Regions from separate parts of the Undibacterium sp. Tian12W genome, predicted to be linked through region 1. Evidence: predicted binding sites of a transcription regulator. Region 1 holds the regulator's gene; the other holds the start of a gene.

The links. The regulator LexA, encoded in region 1, represses DNA repair genes until DNA is damaged. The targets are predictions, from matches to a motif close to ACTGTATNNNNATACAGT.
Region 2: a site for LexA is predicted at 1,683-1,700, ahead of imuA (translesion DNA synthesis-associated protein ImuA). Genes of this name have one in related genera too.

What each region holds. Positions count from the first base shown of each region.
Region 1 covers NZ_JBMPPK010000014.1:42,052-46,474, reverse strand. Annotated here, with positions in the region: gene ACO0LI_RS18320 (replicative DNA helicase) at 1-260, opposite strand, end outside; gene rplI (50S ribosomal protein L9) at 429-881, opposite strand; gene rpsR (30S ribosomal protein S18) at 908-1,192, opposite strand; gene priB (primosomal replication protein N) at 1,202-1,501, opposite strand; gene rpsF (30S ribosomal protein S6) at 1,530-1,898, opposite strand; gene lexA (transcriptional repressor LexA) at 2,164-2,820, shown strand; gene ACO0LI_RS18290 (hypothetical protein) at 3,297-3,737, opposite strand; gene ACO0LI_RS18285 (hypothetical protein) at 3,756-4,262, opposite strand.
Region 2 covers NZ_JBMPPK010000008.1:232,277-236,699, forward strand. Annotated here, with positions in the region: gene ACO0LI_RS12315 (Y-family DNA polymerase) at 1-1,012, opposite strand, end outside; gene imuA (translesion DNA synthesis-associated protein ImuA) at 945-1,673, opposite strand; gene ACO0LI_RS12325 (hypothetical protein) at 1,912-2,139, shown strand; gene ACO0LI_RS12330 (nuclear transport factor 2 family protein) at 2,288-2,776, opposite strand; gene ACO0LI_RS12335 (winged helix-turn-helix transcriptional regulator) at 2,842-3,357, shown strand; gene ACO0LI_RS12340 (AI-2E family transporter) at 3,403-4,423, opposite strand, start outside.

The DNA.
Region 1 (4,423 bases):
TCTTCTGCCTTACCCACACTATTCAGCGCTTCATATACAGTAATGACGTCAGCAGGACGCGAAGAATTGATCAATTTGACCATGCACTGGAAAATGATCCTGTGGTCATAACGATAAAAATCTTCTTCGTTGATGAAGTCGGCAATACGATCCCAGGCGGCATTGTCAAGCAGCAAACCTCCGAGAACAGATTGCTCTGCTTCTATGGAATGAGGGGGGACACGCAAGGCATCAAGTTGAGGATCAGAACCAGCTTTCATGGCGCGCATTATAACCGTTAAATCAGACTATCAGAACGTCCCAGCATGGAGAAATGAACCAGTTTGTGACAAGTTTGTGACAAATAGCCAAATAGCCCAAAATTCAGCCATCGACATAAAAAAAGCCGGGAAAACCCGGCTTTTTTTTGAATTTGCCAAGACAGCAAATTAAGCGTGTTCGCCTACTACTGCAACATTAACGTCAACAACAACGTCAGTATGCAAAGCAACGGAAACACTGTGCTCGCCAGCGATCTTCAACGGACCTTGTGGCAAACGTACTTGTGCTTTTTCTACTGCGAAACCTTGTTTAGTCAGGGCTTCAGCGATATCAGCATTAGTGACGGAACCAAACAAACGGCCATCTACACCAGATTTTTGTGTGATTTGTACGGTCAGACCGGACAGTTTTTCGCCTTGAGCTTGAGCTGCTGCCAATTTGGCTGCTGCTGCTTTTTCCAGTTCAGCGCGTTTTGCTTCGAATTCAGCAACTGCAGCTGTCGTAGCACGACGAGCCATACGTTGTGGAATCAAAAAGTTACGTGCATAGCCGTCTTTAACGCGAACTACATCACCCAGATTGCCGAGATTAACGACTTTATCCAACAGAATAACTTGCATATTTTTCTCCTTTACCTTGTCGTCAATTACGCTGTGTGCAAATCAGTGTATGGCAGCAACGCGAGGTAACGTGCACGTTTGATTGCAGTGTCAACTTGACGTTGATACAGCGCTTTTGTACCGGTCAAACGTGCTGGCATGATTTTGCCGTTTTCTTGCACGAAATCTTTCAGTGTGTCGATGTCTTTGTAGTCAACTTTTTCTACATGTGCTGCTGTGAAGCGGCAGAATTTTTTGCGTTTGAACAAAGGGTTTTGTTGTTGACGCTTTTGCTTCAATTTGCTTTTGTCGAATTTTTTACCGAATGCCATTTTTGGCTCCTAATCTAGTAAATGTGTCTCGAATTCAGTGATGTGAAAAACGAGACTTTTGCTATTGCGATTTTTGCGCGCTAAAAAACCGGTGAATTCCATGGGCTGTTCCAAGGCAATTTCTGTAAAACGCTGGGATATTTCACCAGCAGCCATCGCAGAAATTTCAAACTCGACCTGCCGAACTGTGTTCGCCTCACGAGCCTCTGAACTATGCATCAAGGTAGCAGAAGCTATCGGGATACCGGCCGGGGTGTAGCGCAATGCGCTTTTTTCCACAATCCGGGCTACGAGCTTCAGCTGATTCACTATTTTTTTACGCGACCTTTGTCAATTATTAAGCAGCAGGCGCTTCAACACGTTGCGCTTTTGCAGCATCTTCTTTCTGAACAGCTTTCATCATAGGAGAAGGTGTTGTTTCTGCTTTTTTCAATTTGACTGTCAGGTGACGCAAGACAGCATCATTGAATTTGAATGCTGTTTCCAACTCGAGCAGAGTTTCAGCATCGCATTCGATGTTCAAGCAAACATAGTGTGCTTTTGCCAATTTTTGAATCATGTAAGCCAATTGACGACGACCCCAGTCTTCAACGCGGTGGATTTGACCACCACGGGCTACAACACTTGCCTTGTAGCGCTCGATCATTGCAGGAACTTGCTCGCTCTGATCTGGATGTACGATAAATACGATTTCATAATGACGCATATATTCTCCTTGTGGACAATAAAAATAGCCCGCCTCGGCGTCAAGACGAGTGCGGGAAGAGGAAAGCCGACAATAATAACCCAGTTTTTCATATTGATCAATTAGATCAGTGACTTAGGCTATTTATCTGCCAATTCCCGAAGGTAAGTGAGGTATTTTTTTCACATTTCTCAGTAATTGCGGTCATTTTGACTTGCATATTCAGCTTTACTGTATAAAAATACAGACTGCTTGTATATACAGCACCTTAACACTAGAAAACGCCATGCTCAAACTCACTTCCCGCCAGGAACAAATCCTGAACCTGATCAAAGACGCCATTCAAAACACGGGCTTTCCTCCTACCCGCGCCGAGATTGCGACAGAACTGGGGTTTCGCTCCACCAATGCGGCAGAAGAACATTTGCAAGCACTGGCACGCAAAGGCGTTATAGAAATTGCGGCAGGCACTTCACGCGGCATACGCCTGCTGGAGTCAGAGTTGTCCAGCCATATCACAGGCAAGCAACTGGCCTTGCCCCATCCTGCCCTGCTGCAACTAGCCCTGCCACTGGTTGGCCGGGTTGCTGCCGGCTCGCCGATACTGGCAAGTGAACATATAGAATCGACTTACCACGTAGATCCTGCCCTGTTCTCTGCCAAACCAGATTTTTTACTGAAGGTACGTGGCATGTCCATGCGTGACGCTGGCATACTTGATGGCGACTTGCTGGCAGTCAAAAAGGCAGACAGTGCCCGCAATGGCCAGATCGTTGTTGCCCGCCTCGGTGATGATGTTACCGTCAAACGCTATAAAAAAACTGGCAGTTTGATCGAGCTGATGCCAGAAAACCCGGATTATCCTGTGATCAAGATTGGTGATACGGAAGAAGATTTCGCGCTGGAAGGCCTGGCTGTCGGCCTAATGCGCAACTGGGTTTGAGGTCAGCCCGGGCGTGATCCTCCCCTCTCATCCGGATCACGCCCGGCTCGTCCCCAAACTTTTTTGATAGTGGCGCCAAAGGATGCACCTGCTATCAACAGTTCACGTGCTGAATTTGCGAGTTGACATAATCTCAGCCAACCCCCAACAGAATTTACTTGGGGCAGCGCAAAGATCAGAAGCAAAAAGTTCGCGAAACACTACTCCACGCCCACCCAATAGTCTCGCCTTGCAAGACGAGACTATTCATACTGCTAAAAGCATTTCGAGCGCGCATCGCGATAACATAACTAATGAACTCTTTTACGTCACTCTTTATGATTGATGCCTTATAGTTTCGCTGACTCTATACTTGCCGAGATATTGATGTTGATCATGTAAGCGATATTGATCGCAACATTTCTAGCGTACTTTTACAGAAAAACAGGCATTCTTACTTGCATAGGACCTGAGTTGATTTATCCGGATACTGTCAGCTATTCTCCATCCAAATCCAATATCAATTCAGCCTCTGCTTTCTTGCCATAGGCAATCGCATCTTGCGACTTGATGAAGGGTAGTCCATCCTCATCATTCAGAATTAATCCGTTGGACATTGAACACAAGACTGCTGACGCAATAGTCGACGCTATCAGTTCAGTTAAATCACTGTGCGTCGAAAAGGTCACCAGATAATCTCTACCCTTAAGCTGCGGTGTCGCATCTTCGTCCAAAAAATCGTCTTCCAACTCTTCGAAAAAATATTCGAACCCAGTTTCTTCACCCTTGTATATGCAGGGCAAAAACCCGGAAAATTCTTCAACATCAAAATCCGTGTCAATTTGCAGATCAAACTCTGCATCCGCAATTGCTTGCGCCCATCGCTTGGGGATAGGCATTTTCTCTTTTTCTAGAATCACAAAAATATCGACAGACATATTTCACCTGGTAAAAAATCAAATATATGGCTCTTGCTGGAAGCCTCGTGCAATTCCGGCTTTTACCATTTCTATCCGTTCGGGAGTCGGATGATAGCCACGCTTCCCAACGTAGGCCACATACGTTTCATATGAACGAACTGTCGGAAACCAGGGTAGAGCGTATTTATCAATTAATTCCAATACAGATCTTAAAACTTGTTCAATATCTTCCTCATTTTCGACAGAAAACATTGGGTCGCTAAACATATTTTTGGGAAAATCCTCAGAGAGGCGGCCACCAATCAATATATAGTCGGGTGGGAACTCTCCAAGTTCACCATTTGGATGATTTACCCAAGGCGACCAGATCGTTACATTGATATCAAGAAATCCGCCTGAACTTATTCTTGCGACAAACATATCAAATAAAGGCCCGCGCTTACGCCAAAAAGTAAATTTCTTTTCTACGGCAAACCCGCGCCGCCGCATCGCGTCGTGGAACCATTTGCTCGCGTGTTTATCAAGTTGCGCCAAAGTAGTCATAGAACCAGACCATTTCCAATCTAAAAATAAAGAGAATGAATCATAGATTAAATTGAACCCGTGTTGACAACAATTTAACATTACCGCAATTGCGCAACGACATAAAACTGCCTGCAAAAAAAATCGCCCGATTCAAAAATCGGGCGATTTCATTTTTTTGT
Region 2 (4,423 bases), on a different contig from region 1:
CACTATCCAGCTTGAGCTGGCTGAGTTTTTCTTTAAACAAACTCAGCAGATGCGACTCTTGCCAGCATGCTTGTGCCAGTTGCAGATCAAACATAGTCGGCGGGATGGCCTGGCGACCGCGTTCATGCAATAACTCCATATGTATATGCGTAACTGCGAGTTGCTGCGCTGCCAGCCATCCTAGCAATTGGGCCAGCAGGCTGCGGGCAAAAATAAGTAGTGATTCTGCAAGCTCTATACGGTCTGGTAATTCGATTTTGACTTTGAATTCTGGTGCTGCCAGATACCATTCGTGTACTTCAGCTTGCTCACCATAGACCTGATCCAGCTCCATGAGTAAAGCTTTGCCGCAACGCCTCTGCAAGCCCGGGCGGGGTAATTGTCGTAAATCTCTGAGGCTATAGCAGGCTATGCCCTGCAATAACTCAGTCAAAGGCTCAGCTGCGGTGAGCAATCTGACCGGTAGCCTGTCCAGACGCTGGCTCAATCTTTGCAGTTTAAAAACATGCTGCCCTCTGGGTAGTTTGCGCGATGCCTGTTTGGCCAATAACCAGGCAGCCCTGGCAACGGGAGCAATGCCTGTCGTTGCTGTATAACCGAGAATGCGCATGCTTTCCAGCACGCGTTTACGCAAAGCGCGTATACCCCCAAACAAACTCAGACTGGCACTGATATCAACCAGTATGCAATCATCTTCTGCCAGGCAGACTTGTGGCGAGTATTGCAGCAAGGCTGTTGCTACCGCCTGTAATGCCAGCTTCTCTTTATTGTGATCACGCTGATAATAATCAGCATCGGCAGACAGCATTTGCACACCACCTGCGCGCATATTCAAGCGTATGCCAGCCTGATCGGCAGATTCAGACATGGACGTTACCCGGCCTTGATGGAGTATCACACTGACTTGTGTCTCTTGCTGAGCAAACAAGGGAGTGACAAACACCTCAAGCTGGAGTAAAGGCAGGTGAACGGCTATCCACAGTGGTGGGCAAGTTGCCATAGTTTGTCGCAAGTTTTTCTTTGCCTGGATGAGCATAGGCATACAAATAAGGATGATCGGGCACATGCAATGCCAGCGGAGCATCGCGCTGGCTGCCACGGCGTTTGAGTATGCCCAGCTCCAGACCATATTGGCTGGTCTGGACACTCAATCGCAAGGGAGCGGGAGAGGCTTGCTGTGCCGCCCGCATGTCACGCATCAAAAAGAATAAAGTCTCCGAGCTTTGTGCTGCCAGGTGCAAACGACGCAAAGCTTCACTGCGGATGCTGGATGTCCAGAACAGTAGCGCACCACAACTGCTATTGCGCAATACCTGTTCAGCCGCCCACAAAGCATCAACATGTTTCTGGCAGCGTATCCATATCAACTGCGATGATTGCAAGCCTGTGCATGCAAAAGCCAATGCTTGCGGTATATAAGGCGGCGTCAATAAAACAATGGGACGCCCATCAAGCTGGCTTAAGGCGGGTTTGAGCAAGCTGAGTTCGGCAGTGGCAAGCTGCGGCAGCAAAATCTCGGTTAATTGCCCCTGTGGCCAGCCATTACCGGGTAGTTCATTATTGAGTTCTGCATAGCCACTGGGCAAATAGCCACCCTGACCACGCGCCAGTTGCGATGCACGCCACAATGCGGGGTGTATGCGTTCAGGAGGAAGTGAGGAAACGTGGGTCATATTACATATACTGATTAAATATACAGTATATGTAATATGGCGGCAGACTTCAAAGTTTATTTTATGTGCCCGTGTTATGTGACTGGAGCAAGAAATTACAGAGAGGTGAGAAAACCACAGTTTTTAAAATACTGATTTTGCATACAGTAGTTTGTGTTAAAGTTCGTCCATGGATGAACGCATGGCTGTTTTGATGAAGTTCCTCTATCACATACCAACCGATATGGAGATTGAAATTATGGCAAACCTCGAACAGTCTTTTGATACACGCTTCAGCCTGCAATTTGCCCCAAGCTCTTTTGTAATGCGCCTGGGACGTCGCGAAATTTTTGTTTGCCGCGACTTCCGGCAGCGTTCTTACTATGTCAATCCTGTACTCGATTGCAGTACAGGCATACAGGCCGGGCATCTGGAAATGCTGGTACTGCGCAAGTGGTTGGTTATTTTGTCCAAAGCAAACTGGTAAGTTCAGGCTATCAATTTATTTGTCAATGGAGTGAACAACTCTCTACTGCAAACACGCCCCAGATATTGCGGGAGTGTTTGCAGCAGTTTGCTTCCATCAGATAAATGTTTAGCTGGTATAGATCAGAATAAGATCTGAATATTTAAATCTAAGCCCGCAAGAATGGCCCGGGGCCTGGCCAGGTTTGATCGGTAATAGGGGCTGCCAATGCTTCGTCACATCCCTGTGTTGCACTCCACGCCAGATAGCGGCTGCAGCGCTGCGTATCCTCCAGTGTATGGACGTAGGTGATTTTGCCCCAGCGCATGCGCATGAATTGCATCACTACATTCTTGTAGGGGCCATCTGGCTGATGCGGCACGATGAAATCCAGCACCGCATGGATACGGGTATCCCACGGCGGCCCGATGACAGCAACTTCTTTTACCTCAAATTGCAAGCCAGGGAACAAACGGTATAAGCGTTCCCACCATAAAGCCATGGATGCGCGTGAATTACGCAAACCAGAAATCGGCGAATCTCCTTCAAAGCGATATGCAAAATCAGTAGCCAGGGTATCCAGCATCAGGCTGACATCGCCTGTGTTGATAGCAGCAAAGGTTTTACGAAGTTTGTTCTCAACGATATAAGCATACATGGTGAACTTTCACTGGCATAATGCAAGTAATGTAAACAGTTAACTTGCATCAAGCAAGCTAAATTATGGAACGCAGTTCGTTTTCTGATTTTTCCTGTTCTATAGCCCGCACATTGGAAGTCATTGGTGAGTGGTGGTCATTGTTGATCTTGCGCGATCTGTTTCTGGGGTTTGAGCGTTTTGATGATATCCAGCGCAATCTTGGCGTGGCATCCAATATTCTGACCGCCCGGTTGAAAAAAATGATGGAGCAGGGCATAGTCGAGCGACATACCGATACGCAGGATAAACGTGTCTGGCGTTATAGCCTGACGCAGCAAGGGCGGGATTTATATCCAGTATTACTGGCATTGACTGTCTGGGGAGATAAATGGCGCACCGCAGAAGGACTACAACCCTTACTGGTACGCCATCAACATTGTGGTCACGTCACGACTGCCGTACCGGCTTGCTCTGCTTGCAAAGAAGAATTGCAGCTTGACGATATACGATTTGAGGCTGGGCCTGGCGGCAGGGAAACACCAGGTACAGCCTTAATGGGGCAAGTGCTGGGCCGACCAAAACAGGATAAGCCAAGTTGACAAAAATAGCACTGCGTCAAACCAGCGCTGAGCGTTCTTGCTAACTCAAGTACTCTGAACCGCATCTTCAGGCGGGATAAAATCTTTCGCCGCTCTTTCTCCCTCGTTATGTTTTCTGTCTCCAGAAATTTCTAGGGCAATGCCTGCTGCAGCTTCAGCCGGCATACCATCTGTACGGCGCAAATATTCTGCCTCACCCACGATATCATCTCTTTGTACTGCCAGGTCCTTGGCTTGCAAGCTTTCGCCAGGCAATTCAACTTTCAGCTCATCGATCAGCATAAGCAGCGTTGCTGCGACTGGCAATGCCAACAGGGCACCACCAATGCCATACAAAGTACCGCCGGCAATCAATGCAAATAAAACTATAGAAGAGGGCAAGCGTAGTGCGCGTCCATAAACGACAGGGATCAATACCCGACTTTCAAACTCTTCATAGCACAGCAACAACACGCCCACCACGGTGGCGGCAACGCCACTGACGGCAAATGCTGCGAGCACAGCTGGTACCATGGTGAGGAAAATGCCGACGAAAGGGAGCACATCCACAATTCCGCCAAAAGCGGCAATCGCTATTGCATTTGGTACGCCACAGGCGGTAAGCAGAATAAACAGAAAAACCGTCATCATGGCGCAAGTGAGAACTTGGCCACGCACGTAACCACCAACGATGGTTTCAAGATTGAGCATGATGCGCGCCAGTTTAATGTGATGCGCACGGGGTATCACAGCAAACAATGCGCCGCGCAGACGGTCGCGGTCTATCATAATGTACAAGGCAAGAAAAAATGCCCCAGCTCCATACGCAATGATTTCAAACAAGCCCCTGGAAAAAGCCATGGCTTCACTACTATAAGACTTGAACAGTGCGGCGTATTGAATATGCCGTAATCCATCTGCGAGAGAAGCAGTGAACGGATACTGGGCGAGAAATTTAATCAGATGACCGCGCAATTCAGGTTCTTGCTGAACAAGACTGGCGACCTGGGCAATGAATGGCGGCACAGTAAAAACCGCCAGACCGACCAAGACCACCATCAATACTGTAAATACAATCGCGATGCCG